Regions from separate parts of the Streptomyces sp. NPDC000878 genome, predicted to be linked through region 1. Evidence: riboswitches for the same ligand, from Rfam matches in the RefSeq annotation. Region 1 holds a riboswitch; each other region holds the start of a gene.
What was found. Region 1 has a riboswitch for cyclic di-AMP ahead of ACWDR4_RS21595 (M23 family metallopeptidase). Riboswitches for the same ligand answer to the same signal wherever they lie in the genome.

Region 1 (3,221 bases):
GCACCTTCAGATGGGCCTCGGTGCGCCGCTGGGCGGCCCGGGAGGCACCGAGCGGCTCCAGGAGCATGCGCATCTCCAGCAGGTCGGAGGCCTCCTGCTCGGTGGGTTCCGCGACGCACGCGCCCGCGTGCCGCCGGGTCACCACGAAGCCCTCGGCCTCCAGGGTGCGCAGGGCCTCGCGGACGGGGACGCGCGAGACGCCGTACCGGCGCGCGAGCAGTTCCTCGGTGAGCCGGCTGCCGCGCTCGTAGACACCGGCGACGATGTCGTCCCGGATCGCCGTGCATACCGAGTGCGCCGGAATACGCATGTCCGACCTCCGCTTTAATCCCCGTGAAACGTCGACGATTGACGTGTGTTCAGTGACTCTATTGCAGAGAACCGGAATTTCCGACGGCAGGCCGGAATCCAGGGATATTTTTTGGACACAGGGCCACCGGAAACGCCGAAAGCCCCGACTCGGGGAGCCGGGGCGACGACAAGAGATGCGGGCGGTTGTCAGACGTTCACACCGTGCGAGCGGAGGTAGGCGACGGGGTCCATGTCCGAGCCGTACTCCGGGGTCGTACGGGCCTCGAAGTGGAGGTGCGCACCGGTGACGTTGCCGGTGGCCCCGGAGAGACCTATCTGCTGGCCCGGGGTGACCGTCTGCCCGACGGACACGTTGATGGACGACAGATGACCGTACTGAGTGTACGTACCATCAATCATCTTGATCACGATGTTGTTGCCGTAGGAGCCGCCCCAGCCTGCCTCGACGACGGTGCCGGAGCCCACCGCGTGGACGGTGGTGCCGGACGCGGCGTGGAAGTCGATGCCGGTGTGGTTGCCGGAGGACCAGACGGCGCCGCCCGCCTTGTAGCCGGTGGAGATGTACGAGCCGGAGATCGGGGTGACGAAGGTGTTGAGGCGCTTGCGCTCGACCTCGCGGGCGGCGCGGGCCTCCGCCTCGCGTGCCTCCTTGACCCGCTCCTCCGCCTCCTTCTTCGCGGCGGCCAGGGCCCGCTTCTCGGCGGCGGCCTTCTCTGCGGCCTGCTCCTGGGCCGCGGCCTGCGCGTCGATCTGGTCGGCGAGCGACTCGCCGATGGAGATCACCGGGGTGAGGCCGGTCTGCTCGACCGCGGACTCCGCGGCGAGCGCCGGGGCGGCGAGGCTGCCGACGGCGCCGGTGGTGGCGAGGGCCGCGACGCCGGCCGCGCGGACGGTCGTACGGGTGACAAGGCTGGGGCGGCGGGGACGACGGTGCTTCCCGGTGGCGCGGGTGAACGCCATGTAGTGGCTGGTCCTTTCCTTCCTTCTCGCCTACCGGGTTAGCTGACGGGTTCGGAGCAGGAAGGTCTCCTACGGACCCCCTCGCTGGGCGCGCGGGCGTCCGATTCACCCCAGGGACTGCACAGTGTGGGTCCCCGGCTCCCCTGGCTCGCGCCATGTGGGGACTCGGCGATGACTGTCCGGGTGCCGCGGCTGCGGCGCACTGCGTGACGGACAGCCGGACCGACGCTAAGCCGCACAACTTTCAATCAACAAACCGATCACGGGTTTTGTAGCGTATGCCACAGGGCAGACGGTCAACCTCTCCATCAATACGGGCAACTTGCACATCAATATGGACAAGAGGGGCCCGGTGACGCTTCCGTCACCGGGCCCCTGTCGTGTACGCGGGTGCCGTTACTCGGCGGGTACGACGGTCACTTCGCCGATACCGAGGGCCCGGACGGGCTCCTCGATCGTCGCCGCGTCGCCGACGAGGACCGTCACCAGCCGGTCCACCGGGAAGGCGTTCACGGCCGCCGCCGTGGCCTCCACGGTGCCGGTGGCGGCGAGCTGCCGGTACAGCGTGGCCTGGTAGTCGTCAGGCAGGTGCTGCTCCACCTGGTCGGCCAGCGTGCTCGCCACGGCCGCCGCAGTTTCGTACTTGAGCGGAGCGACGCCCACCAGGTTCTGCACCGCGACATCACGCTCGGCGTCTGTGAGCCCCTCGGCCGCGAGCGTGCGCAGCACCTTCCACAGGTCCTCCAGGGCGGGACCGGTGTTCGGGGTGTCGACGGAGCCGCTGATGGCGAGCAGCGCGGCGCCCGAACCGTCCGGGGCCGAGCGCAGGACCTGGCCGAACGCCCGCACACCGTAGGTGTAGCCCTTCTCCTCGCGCAGAACGCGGTCCAGGCGGGAGGTGAGGGTGCCGCCGAGGCAGTACGTGCCGAGGACCTGGGCGGCCCAGACGCGGTCGTGCCGGTCGGCGCCGACGCGGCCGATGAGCAGCTGGGTCTGTACGGCGCCCGGGCGGTCCACGATGACGACCCGGCCGGTGTCGTCGGCGGTCACCGGCGGCACGGGCCGCGGTTCGGCCGTCGAGCCGGTCCACTCCCCCAGGGTGTCGCCGAGCAGCGCGTCCAGGTCGACACCGGTGAGGTCGCCGACGACCACGGCGGTGGCCGTGGCGGGGCGGACATGCCTCTCGTAGAAGGCCCGTACGGCCGCGGAGTCGATCTTCGCGACCGTCTCCTCGGTGCCCTGGCGCGGACGCGACATGCGCGAGGTCTCCGGGAACAGCTCCTTGTAGAGCTGCTTGGCGGAGCGGCGGGCCGGGTTGGCCGTCTCGTGCGGGATCTCGTCGAGCCGGTTGCGCACCAGCCGCTCGATCTCGCTGTCCGCGAACGCGGGTGCCCTGAGGGCGTCGGCCAGCAGACCGAGCGCCTTGGGGAGCCGCGACACGGGGACTTCGAGGCTGAGGCGTACGCAGGGGTGGTCGGCGTGCGCGTCGAGGGTGGCGCCGCAGCGCTCCAGTTCGGCGGCGAACTCCTCGGCGGAGTGCTTGTCGGTGCCTTCGGAGAAGGCCCTGGCCATGATCGTGGCCACGCCGTCGAGACCGGCCGGCTCGGCCTCCAGGGGAGCGTCGACGAGTACCTCGACGGCGACGATCTGCTGGCCGGGGCGGTGGCAGCGCAGGACGGTCAGGCCGTTGCCGAGCGTGCCGCGTCCGGGGGCCGGGAAGGCCCAGGGCCTGGCCTCGCCCGCCTGGGGCTGGGGGTGGAACTCCATCGTGGCGAGCCCGGTCACTTGGCCGCCTCCTCGGTGTCGGTGGCGTTGTCGGCGGTCAGGGGCTCGTAGACGAGCACCGCGCGGTTGTCGGGGCGCAGCCGGTCCTTGGCGGCCTGCTGGACCTCCTCGGCGGTCACCTCCAGCACGCGCTGGACGGCGGTCAGCGCGAGCTGCGGGTCACC
Region 2 (3,221 bases), on a different contig from region 1:
GTTACCGTCGATCCACGCCGAGTAGGAGTCGGCGGTGTCGAGGAAGTTGCCGCCGGCGGCGGCGTAGGCGTCGAGCACCTCGAAGGACGCCTTCTCGTCGGCGGTCCAGCCGAAGACGTTGCCGCCGAGGGCGAGGGGGAAGACCTCCAGGTCCGATGATCCGAGCTTGCGCAGAGCAGGAGTAGTCATGCTCCTTGTCAACGCCCGACCCGGACGCACTGATTCCGGCGGTTCACGAACATCGTGTGAACGCCGGAATCAGTCGGGATCAGTCGGAATCGAGCAACGTCTGCCTATCGAGCAACGTCTGTCTTACGGGTTGAGGCCCATGCTCCGCAGCCACGCCATCGGGTCGATCCCCGCGGTGTCCGAGCTGCTGGTGTGGACCTCCATGTGGAGGTGGGCCCCGGTGACGTTGCCCGTGGCGCCGACTCGGCCGATCACGTCACCCGTGTTGACCTTCTGGCCGACGCTGACGTTGATCGAGGACTGGTGGGCGTACCAGATCTCGGTGCCGTCCTCGAGGGTGAGGATCGTGCGGTAGCCGTAGGAGCCGCTCCAGCCCGCCTCGGTGATCGTGCCGGTGTGGACGGCCTTGAGCGGGGTACCTGTGGGAGCGGCGAAGTCGAGGCCGGTGTGGTAGCCGGAGGACCACAGCGAGCCGGCCTGGCCGAACGTCGAGGTGATCGTGTATGAGGAGGTCGGCAACGTGTACTGCTTGGCCAGCTCGGCGAGCCGCGCGGCCTCCAGCTTCGCCGCGGCTTCCTCGGCGGCCTTCTTCTTCGCGGCGGCGGCCTTCGCGGCGGCCTCGCGCTTCACCTTGGCGGCCTCGTCGGCGGCCTTCTTCGCGGCGGCGTCCTGGGCGGCCTGCTGGACCTTGGCCTCGGCCTGGTCCTTCTGCTGCTCGGCCTGGAGGATGATGCGGGCGCGCAGGGCCTCACCCGCGTCGCTGGTGCCCTGCTCGGTCTCCTCGGAGGTGACGCCGACGCTGCTGAGCGCGTTGGGGGAGCCCTGGGGCTCGTCCTTCGAGTCGTCGTCGCCCGCGAAGGGCGAGCCGACGGAGGGCAGGTCGGGGATGGAGATGGAGACGGGCGGCTTGCCGGTCTGTGCGGTGGCCATGCCGGCCCCGCCGACGGCGGCTATGACACCGACGCCGAGAACGGTGGAGCTGCGGGCGAGTCCTCCGCCGCCGCGCTGCTTGCCGACGCGGTGCCGGCCGCGAACCGGACGAGTGGTGTCCGCGCTGGGATTCCACTCCTCCCAAGGGCCCTCGTCGGTGCGACGGCTGCCGAAGCCGAAGGTCGGGATCTTGCCGGCCTCGGTCTCGCTGCTGCGCTGACTCGGTACGAACGGGGCCTCTGGGGCGGCCGGGTTTGACGCCACGTGGGCGTGCTCCTTTCCTTCCTTCTCGCCTACCGGGTTAGCTGACGGGTTCGGAGCAGGAAGGTCTCCTACGCGCGTATACCTGCCGTGTTGCCACGGCGGCGGACGAGCGATTCACCCCAAGTTGGTGGTTCCCCGGTTCCCTCGCGGGATTCGGCGCGTGCGCACGGAGCCGACTCTTGTGACGGCTGGGACAACCGCGCTGCGTTATCGAACGTTAATAGACCAGGGCCCCGGATTCCAAGCCGTTCCCGTTGATCGTTAATCCTTTTCCCGAGGACTTTCTAGGCCAGCACCGGTGAAAATCGGGCGAGTTGACCATGCCGTAAGTGACTCCTGAGTTTTGACTGTGTGTCAGATGTTATGCGGAGCGGGATCGTTCACTCACGGCCGGTGACAACCGACGACAACCGATGACAATCGCTCTCAGGGTCGTCTCACGGCGAGCAGCGCCATGTCGTCCGTCGTGCCGCCGCCCGAGTGCCGGCGCACCTCGTCGGCGAGGGCGGCGAGGAGGGCGGCCGGGTCGCGGAAGACGCGGCCCGTGAGCCGGGCCGCCGGATCGAAGAAGACGCCGTGCCCGTCGCGGGCCTCGGACAGCCCGTCGGTGTGCAGGAGCAGCGCCGCGCCGCCGGGAAAAGGCGTCGTCTCGGCACGGTCGGGCGCGCCGCCGAGGTCGCCCATGCCGAGCGGAAGCGCGGCTTCGGACGGGCTGAGGACGCGCAGGGTGCCGTCGGCGGTGAGCAGCAGGGGCGGGGGGTGGCCGCGGTTGACGATGCGGACGATCCCGTCGCCGTGCGGGAGTTCGGCGAGTACGGCGGTGGCGAAGCCCTCGGTGATCTCCAGACCGCCGCGCCGGGCGGCCTCGCGCGCGAGGGCCCGCTCCAGCCGCTGGGCGACCGCCTCCAAGGTCGCCTCCTGCTCGGCGGCCTCCCGGAACGCCCCGATGACGACGGCGACGGCCGCCACGGCCCCCATCCCCTTGCCCCGCACGTCCCCGAGGACGAGCCGCACGCCGTACGGGGTCTCCTGCACGGCGTAAAGGTCGCCGCCGATGAAGGCACCCTCCTGGGCGGCCTCGTACCGGGCGGCGATCTCGAACCCGCCGATGTGCGCGTCCGGTTCGGGCAGTACGGCGCGCTGCGCGGCCTCGGCGATCTCGTGGGCCGTGGCGAGGCGGCGGTCGCCCCGGCGTACGACGCGGTTGATGACGACGGCCAGGACGGCGACCGTGGCCACGGTGACCGTCTCGGTGAGGGTGTCGGCGTCCGAGGAGAACTCGAAGCGGACGTGGACCAGGTACTCGGCGAGGAGCGCGGCAGCGCCGGTGACGGCCGTGGTGCGCAGCGAGGAGAGCGGGGCGGCGATGAGCGGGGCGGCGGTGAAGAAGGGGACCGCGGTGAAGTCGTGCGGGGTGGCGTAGTCGTAGACGATCCCGGCGACGATCAGGAGCGCGGGCAGGACGCGCACGAGGGTCCGCACCCGGGAGACCACCACCGCCTCTTCCGGCGATCCCGTCCCTCCCGGCTCTCCCGACCGCGCCACTCGTCTCGTCTCCCGCCGGATCACCCGCCCCGTCCCGTTCAGGTTCGTCCCGCTCAGATTTCCGGGAACGGGTACGGCGGGCGAGCCGGGTGGACCGACCGGGCTAAAGGAGAAGGGTGGGGCGGGCCCGCGAAAAGGGCGGGACGGGCCGGAAAAAAGGGGGGCCTGGAAACGACTCAGGGCCGGAAACCAGTTTCCTGGTTTCCGGCCCTGGGCCTTCAGTAGCGGGGACAGGATTTGAACCTGCGACCTCTGGGTTATGAGCCCAGCGAGCTACCGAGCTGCTCCACCCC
Region 3 (3,221 bases), on a different contig from region 1:
CGTCGTCATGATCAGGTCGTCGAAGTCGAGCGCGTTGGCCTCGCGCAGCCGCGACTGGTACATCGCGTACGCCTGGGCGAGGGTCTTCTCGAAACCGTCGCTCGCCTGGGCGGCGAAGTCCTCCTCGTCGATCAGCTCGTTCTTCAGGTTGGAGATCTTCGCGCTGAACGACTTGGGCGGGAAGCGCTTGGGGTCCAGGTCCAGGTCGCGGCAGACGAGCGCCATCAGCCGCTTGCTGTCGGCCGCGTCGTAGATCGAGAACGAGGACGTGAAGCCGAGCCGCTTGCTCTCCCGGCGGAGGATCCGCACGCACGCGCTGTGGAACGTCATCACCCACATCGCGTTCGCGCGCGGGCCGACGAGCTGCTCGACGCGCTCCCTCATCTCGCCGGCGGCCTTGTTGGTGAAGGTGATCGCGAGGATCTGGCCGGGGTGGACGCCCCGCTCGCCGAGCAGATACGCGATGCGGTGGGTGAGCACGCGCGTCTTGCCGGAGCCGGCGCCCGCCACGATGAGCAGGGGGGTGTCGGCGTGCACGACGGCCGCGCGCTGGTTCTCGTTCAGCCCGTCCAGGAGCGCGGCCGGGTCCACCACGGGGCGCGGGGCGCCGTCGCGGTAGTACGCGTCCCGGTCCGGCGGCGCGTCGAACTGCCCGCCGAACAGGTCGTCCAGAACGGGCTCCGGCGCATGCTCGTCCTCGGGCGGCGGCGGGGGCTCCTCCTCGTGGGCTCGAGGGCCCTGGAGGTCCGCCAGGAAGCTGTCGTCAAAGAGGCTGCTCATCGCTCTCCGAGTCTAGGCTCCCCCACTGACAACCGGCCGCCACCCCGAAAACATCCGCCGGGCTGTCCGGACAGCAGATCCCGGACCGGTATGAACACATCAAGTGCGGACCAAGCGGCACACACTCCTCCAGATCGACTCCGGGGAGCAATGTTTAGGGTTGAGGTCACAAAAACGTATCGGGCATAGCGGTCATCAACCTTCACAGGGGCCACACGAATTGGTTAGCGTGCCCTGCAGGCCGCTCGACCCCCACCGGCGAACATCGCCGGGCCGCGCGGCCTCCGCCGAGTCCGATCGTGCCGCCCTGTGCGGCAGGAGCCGGGGACCCACCGAAAACTTGGGGTGAATCGGTCCGACTGCCGTCCAGGGCAAGGACCGTAGGGCAACCCTTCCGAACCACCCGCCCGAACCCGACAGCTAACCCGGTAGGCGGAACGTGGAAGGAGTCGCCTCTCTTGGCGTCGTCGCACCGCAAGTCGCGTCCTACGGGAACGCGCGTAGCAGGCATACGGACCCCCGCCTTCGCCACGGCGGCCCTGACCTCCGTCGCGCTGCTGTCCCAGACCGCCAACGCCGCGCCCACGGAGCCCACCACTCCCCCGGCGCCCTCGGCCGACGACAAGCCGAGCATGGAGGAGGTCGAGGCGAAGGTCGGCGACCTCTACCGCCAGGCCGAGTCGGCCACCGACAAGTACAACTCCGCCAAGGAGAAGACCTCCAAGCAGCGCAAGCGCGTCGACACCCTGATGGACGACGTGGCCCAGCGCACCCAGAAGCTCAACGACGCGCGCGAGGAACTCGGTTCCTTCGCCGCGGCCCAGTACCGCACCGGGTCGGCCGCCCCCGACACGGCGACGTTCCTCCTCGCGGACGACCCGCAGGACTACTTCGACCAGAACCAGCTGATGGACCGGCTGACCGCCCGCCAGAAGGACGCGGTCGACGAGTACATCACGGAGCAGGCCGAGACGACGCAGAAGCGCCAGGAGGCCACCGCGAGCCTCGAATCGCTCACGGAGTCCCAGGACAACCTGCGGACGACCAAGACCACCGTCCAGACGAAGCTCGCGCAGGCCCGCCAGCTCCTCTCCCGCCTCACCGCCGAGGAGAAGCTACGGCTCGCGGCGATCGAGCGGGAGAAGCAGGCGGAGGCCCGCCGCCAGGCGCAGGAACTCGCCCGTCAGCAGCAGGCGGCGGAGCAGCAGCGCCAGCAGGAAGCGGCGGCAGCCGCGGCGGCCCAGCAGTCGACGGGCGGCACCGCCTCGGACACGTCGACGGCACCGGCCACCGACTCCTCGTACGCCACCAAGGCCGAGAAGGCCCTCACCTTCGCACGCGCACAGATCGGCAAGCCGTACGTCTGGGGCGCGACCGGCCCGGACTCGTACGACTGCTCGAGCCTCACCCAGGCCGCCTGGAAGGCCGCCGGAGTCACCCTCCCGCGCACCACCTACGACCAGGTGAACGCGGGCACGACGGTCTCCCTCTCCGACATCCAACCCGGTGACCTGGTCTTCTTCTACGACGACATCAGCCACGTCGGCCTCTACATCGGCAACGGCATGATGATCCACGCCCCGAAGCCGGGTGCGTACGTCCGCGAGGAATCGATCTTCTACGACGGTGAGTCGGCGATCCACAGCGTGGTGCGCCCGGCCTGACGGGCAGGTCGGGCAGGTCTCATCAGGTCCAGAGCACGGCGATGAAGATGTTCGCCGTGGTGAACAGGCCCACCAGGCCGAACAGCCGCTTGTCCACGGTCTCGTCGTCCCGCTTCACATAGACGAGGCCGAGGATCACGATCAGCAGCGCCAGCTTCACGCCGATCTTGACGTTGTTCACCGTCTGGTCGTCGGCCTGGTTGAGGCCCACCAGGGCGACGCCGGTGACCAGCATGGTGAACGCACCGTGCAGCATCGCCGGCACGAAGCGGGCCGTGCCCTGCCCCATCGCCTTCATCTGGGTGAGAAACCCGCCAAGAAGCGAGGCGATGCCGATGATGTGCAGGCCGACGAAGAGATGGATGAGTACGTCCATGGGCCCGGAGCCTAATCAGAGGCCCCCGAGCCGCATGACACCGGGCCGTGAAGGGCGTTCGCAAGGCATCCAGCGCGCCTCGCGCGACACTCGGAGACCTCGCATATATGCACCCCATAGCACTGTGTAATCACCATGTGCCTCCCAAACCTCCTCATCGGTCAGCCGTCTGCGTGAAGTCGGCGGCGGCGGAGCGCGATCACGGTCGTATGCGGTCACCCGGTGGTCGGCTCACGCCAGTTCCGTACATGGCGTTACCCCCACGTCACACTCCGGTTTAGCGTCCTCCACCAGGTGACCGGCTCCCCACCGCCGCCCGGGCCAGGGGCGGCAGTCGGACACCACCGCCGAGAAAGTCCGGCGGCGGACCGCTCCCCCTGTGCGGGCCGCCGTCGGACGCG
Region 4 (3,221 bases), on a different contig from region 1:
ACGTTGGAGTCGGCGTGCGAGCCGCCGTTCAGGATGTTCATCATCGGAACGGGCAGCAGGTGCGCGTTCGGACCGCCGAGGTAGCGGAAGAGGGGGAGGTCGCTGGCCTCGGAGGCGGCGTGGGCGACGGCGAGCGAGACGCCGAGGATGGCGTTGGCGCCGAGCGAGCCCTTGTTGTCGGTGGCGTCCAGGTCGAACATCGCCTGGTCGATCAGCCGCTGCTCGGTGGCGTCGTAGCCGACCAGCTCCGGGCCGATCTGCTCGATGACGGCGAGGACGGCCTTCTCGACACCCTTGCCGAGGTAGCGGTTGGGGTCACCGTCGCGCAGCTCGATGGCCTCGAAGGCTCCGGTGGAGGCTCCGGACGGGACGGCGGCACGACCGGTGCTGCCGTCATCGAGGCCGACCTCGACCTCGACGGTGGGGTTGCCTCGCGAGTCGAGGATTTCCCGGGCTACGACGACGTCGATGGACGGCACGAGCATCTCCTTCTGGGATGTGACGCGGGTACGCGGGGCTTTTTTGCGGCCCCTGCGGGATGAGCCTAACCGTCCGAGGCCGATCGGCCAGCCGTCCGACCACCCCATGGACGGAACATGGACGGAACCGAGGGTAAACATTGTTCCTCAGGGAAACAAAAAGCCCCGCCCCGGTGCGTACGGGGGAACACGCACCGGAGCGGGGAGCCCGTGGGGGACGGGGGTGACCCTCACGAGGCCTTCACTATGGAGGGCACGGATGTGAGGGCGCTGTGGTTCACCTTCGGGCCGGCTGAGATTTGGGGGATGCTCCGGCGGGCAGGTGACCGGGGTCAGCTGAGGTGCAGCTGCTGGCCCGGGTAGATGAAGTCGGCGTCGTCGATGATGTCCTTGTTCAGCTGGAAGAGCTTCGCCCAGCCGCCCTTGACGTCGTGCGCCTCGGCGATCGCGCTCAGGGTGTCACCCTTGACGACCTTGTACTCGCCGTCGCCCTTCTCGACCTTCTTGCCGGTCGGGGTGGTGACGGTCTTCTTCGCGGCCGGTCGCTCCTGCGAACGGGAGGCCGACTGCTCGTCGGTGGAGCGGGTGGAGGTCTCGCCGGAGCCGGAGCTGGAGGGGCTGGAGCTACCGGAGTCACTGGACGAGCTGTCGCTCGAACCGCCGCCGTAGGAGGCGCTGGACAGGCCCGTGCCGCAGACCGGCCAGGCACCCTTGCCCTGGCCCGCGAGGACCTTCTCGGCGATGGTTATCTGCTGGGACTTGGAGGCCTGGTCGGCGGTGGAGGCGTACGCCGAGCCGCCGTACGCGGCCCAGGTCGAGGCGGAGAACTGCAGACCGCCGTAGTAGCCGTTGCCGGTGTTGATGGACCAGTTGCCGCCGGACTCGCACTGGGCGACCGTGTCCCACTCGGCGGAGGTGGCGGCGGAGGCGGAGCCGGCCGCCAGCAGCGGAGCGGCGACCGCGGCGCCGGTCACACCGGCGATGGCGACGACACGGGTGGCCTTGGACGGACGACGGTGCTTGCCCTTACCGGAAAACAGCATGCGTGATCCCCTCACCGACGCCTGCGAGGTGAGCTGTCGGGTTCGGGCCGGTTGAGTTGCCCGGCCGTACGCCCCGTTCGGGCGGCGCACGGCTTAACCCCAAGCCGCTCCGGTCAACTGCCCGGTGCGGCACTTACCTTGGGTCCCCCGCTCCTGCCTACGGCGCTTGAAAGCGACGACTGTTCCCGTTCGGCCGTTGGCAGGATTCGGCGTTGCGACCGGCGGGGCCCACTGTGGCGGGCGTTGACGACCGTAAACAGGTGATCCCCTGAAATACAAAGACGATCAGGGCTTCTGAGACCTATCTCTCACTGCATTTATAACGGACATTCAGCGCGAAGCGTGACGTGAACTCCGGTTACTTTTGCCCCGGTTCGGCAGGGACTTCGAGGGTCTGACCGGGGAGGATGTGGTTCGGGTCCGCACCGAGGAGATCCTCGTTCTCGGCGTACAACTCGGACCATCCACCCTCAAGGCCAAGGGAGTCGGCGATGCCGCAAAGGGTGTCGCCGGGGCGGACCGTATACGAGCCTTCCCTGCTCTGCCCGGAGTTGCCCTGTTTTCCATCATTTGTCACACCCGTGGATGACCTGTCACCTTCTTGTGCGCCCCCTTCGCTCGACAGCGAGGGGGACGAGGAGGTTGAGGAGGAGGAAGAAGGGGACGGCGAGGACTCGGCGGACTTGGCCTTGACCGAGGGCGCGGAGTCGGTGGAGGGTGAGGCGGAGGGAGTAGAGGCAGGCGTAGGCGAATCCGACGTCGAGGACGAGGGCGACGCCGAAGACGACGTACCGCCCTCCCTGTCCCCACTCCCCTTCCCCTCGGCCACGCCCGTGTCGACGTCGGCCGAGCTGGTGTCCTTGCCGAGCCCGGACAGCAGCGCGCAGGCGTCCCAGACCCCGGCACCCCGGTCGGCGAGCACACTCTCGGCGACGGCGATCTGCTGCGAACGGCTGGCCTGGTCGGCGCTCGGGGCGTACGTGAGACCGCCGTACGCCTCCCAGTCCGCCTGGGTCAGCTGGAGCCCGCCGTAGAACCCGTTGCCGGAGTTGGCACTCCAGGAGCCGCCACTCTCGCACTCCGCGACCCTGTCCCACGTGGTGCCGCTTGCCGCGCTCGCGCCGGTCGCGGCGAGCAGCGGGATGGCGAGGGCGGAGCCGGTCACGCCGGCCGCGACAAGCAGAGCCGGGGCCTGACGGGGGCGACGGTGACGTCCGTTCCCGGAGAGCATGCGGTTGCCTTTCGCGAGACAGCAGGGGTCGGCGCGACGGATGCCGAAATGAATACCGCCAAGGCGTCGCACTAGTGCTCGAACGTATCGACAGGCGATCACTTGTCACAAGTTAATGCCGCGTAGATCACGTGAAGATCACATTGTTGAGGGAGTGTCACCTTCCCGTGATCTTCTACGGCACTACTGGCGGGGTATGCCCCGATTCGCGAACCGGCGTGAACTCGACGGGCAGGGTGCGCAGTCCACGCATGATGAGCCCGCCCCGCCAGCGCAACTCGCTCGGGTCTCCGGCAAGTTGAAGGTCCGGGAGACGGGTGAGGAGGGTGGCCAGCGCACTCCGCCCCTCCAGGCGGGCGAGCGGGGCGCCGAGGCAGTAGTGGATGCCGTGGCCGTATCCGAGGTGCTGGTTGTCACGGCGGGAGAGGTCGAGGGTGTCGGGGTCGGCGAACCGCGCCGGATCACGGT

Region 2: linked by a shared signal. The riboswitch ahead of ACWDR4_RS38015 (M23 family metallopeptidase) and the one ahead of ACWDR4_RS21595 (M23 family metallopeptidase) in region 1 are both predicted to bind cyclic di-AMP.
Region 3: linked by a shared signal. The riboswitch ahead of ACWDR4_RS22335 (NlpC/P60 family protein) and the one ahead of ACWDR4_RS21595 (M23 family metallopeptidase) in region 1 are both predicted to bind cyclic di-AMP.
Region 4: linked by a shared signal. The riboswitch ahead of ACWDR4_RS42635 (transglycosylase family protein) and the one ahead of ACWDR4_RS21595 (M23 family metallopeptidase) in region 1 are both predicted to bind cyclic di-AMP.

Annotation. Positions count from the first base shown of each region.
Region 1 is NZ_JBSFMT010000023.1:23,164-26,384, forward strand. It holds gene ACWDR4_RS21590 (GntR family transcriptional regulator) at 1-310, opposite strand, end outside; gene ACWDR4_RS21595 (M23 family metallopeptidase) at 499-1,272, opposite strand; cyclic di-AMP (ydaO/yuaA leader) riboswitch at 1,286-1,453, opposite strand; gene ACWDR4_RS21600 (M16 family metallopeptidase) at 1,669-3,057, opposite strand; gene ACWDR4_RS21605 (M16 family metallopeptidase) at 3,054-3,221, opposite strand, start outside.
Region 2 is NZ_JBSFMT010000064.1:3,571-6,791, forward strand. It holds gene ACWDR4_RS38010 (aldo/keto reductase) at 1-189, opposite strand, end outside; gene ACWDR4_RS38015 (M23 family metallopeptidase) at 313-1,383, opposite strand; cyclic di-AMP (ydaO/yuaA leader) riboswitch at 1,395-1,552, opposite strand; gene ACWDR4_RS38020 (PP2C family protein-serine/threonine phosphatase) at 1,810-2,970, opposite strand; tRNA gene ACWDR4_RS38025 (tRNA-Met) at 3,151-3,221, opposite strand, start outside.
Region 3 is NZ_JBSFMT010000024.1:71,817-75,037, reverse strand. It holds gene pcrA (DNA helicase PcrA) at 1-780, opposite strand, end outside; cyclic di-AMP (ydaO/yuaA leader) riboswitch at 1,056-1,230, shown strand; gene ACWDR4_RS22335 (NlpC/P60 family protein) at 1,239-2,444, shown strand; gene ACWDR4_RS22330 (hypothetical protein) at 2,467-2,820, opposite strand.
Region 4 is NZ_JBSFMT010000083.1:13,760-16,980, reverse strand. It holds gene eno (phosphopyruvate hydratase) at 1-479, opposite strand, end outside; gene ACWDR4_RS42635 (transglycosylase family protein) at 812-1,522, opposite strand; cyclic di-AMP (ydaO/yuaA leader) riboswitch at 1,526-1,697, opposite strand; gene ACWDR4_RS42630 (transglycosylase family protein) at 1,881-2,687, opposite strand; gene ACWDR4_RS42625 (cytochrome P450 family protein) at 2,929-3,221, opposite strand, start outside.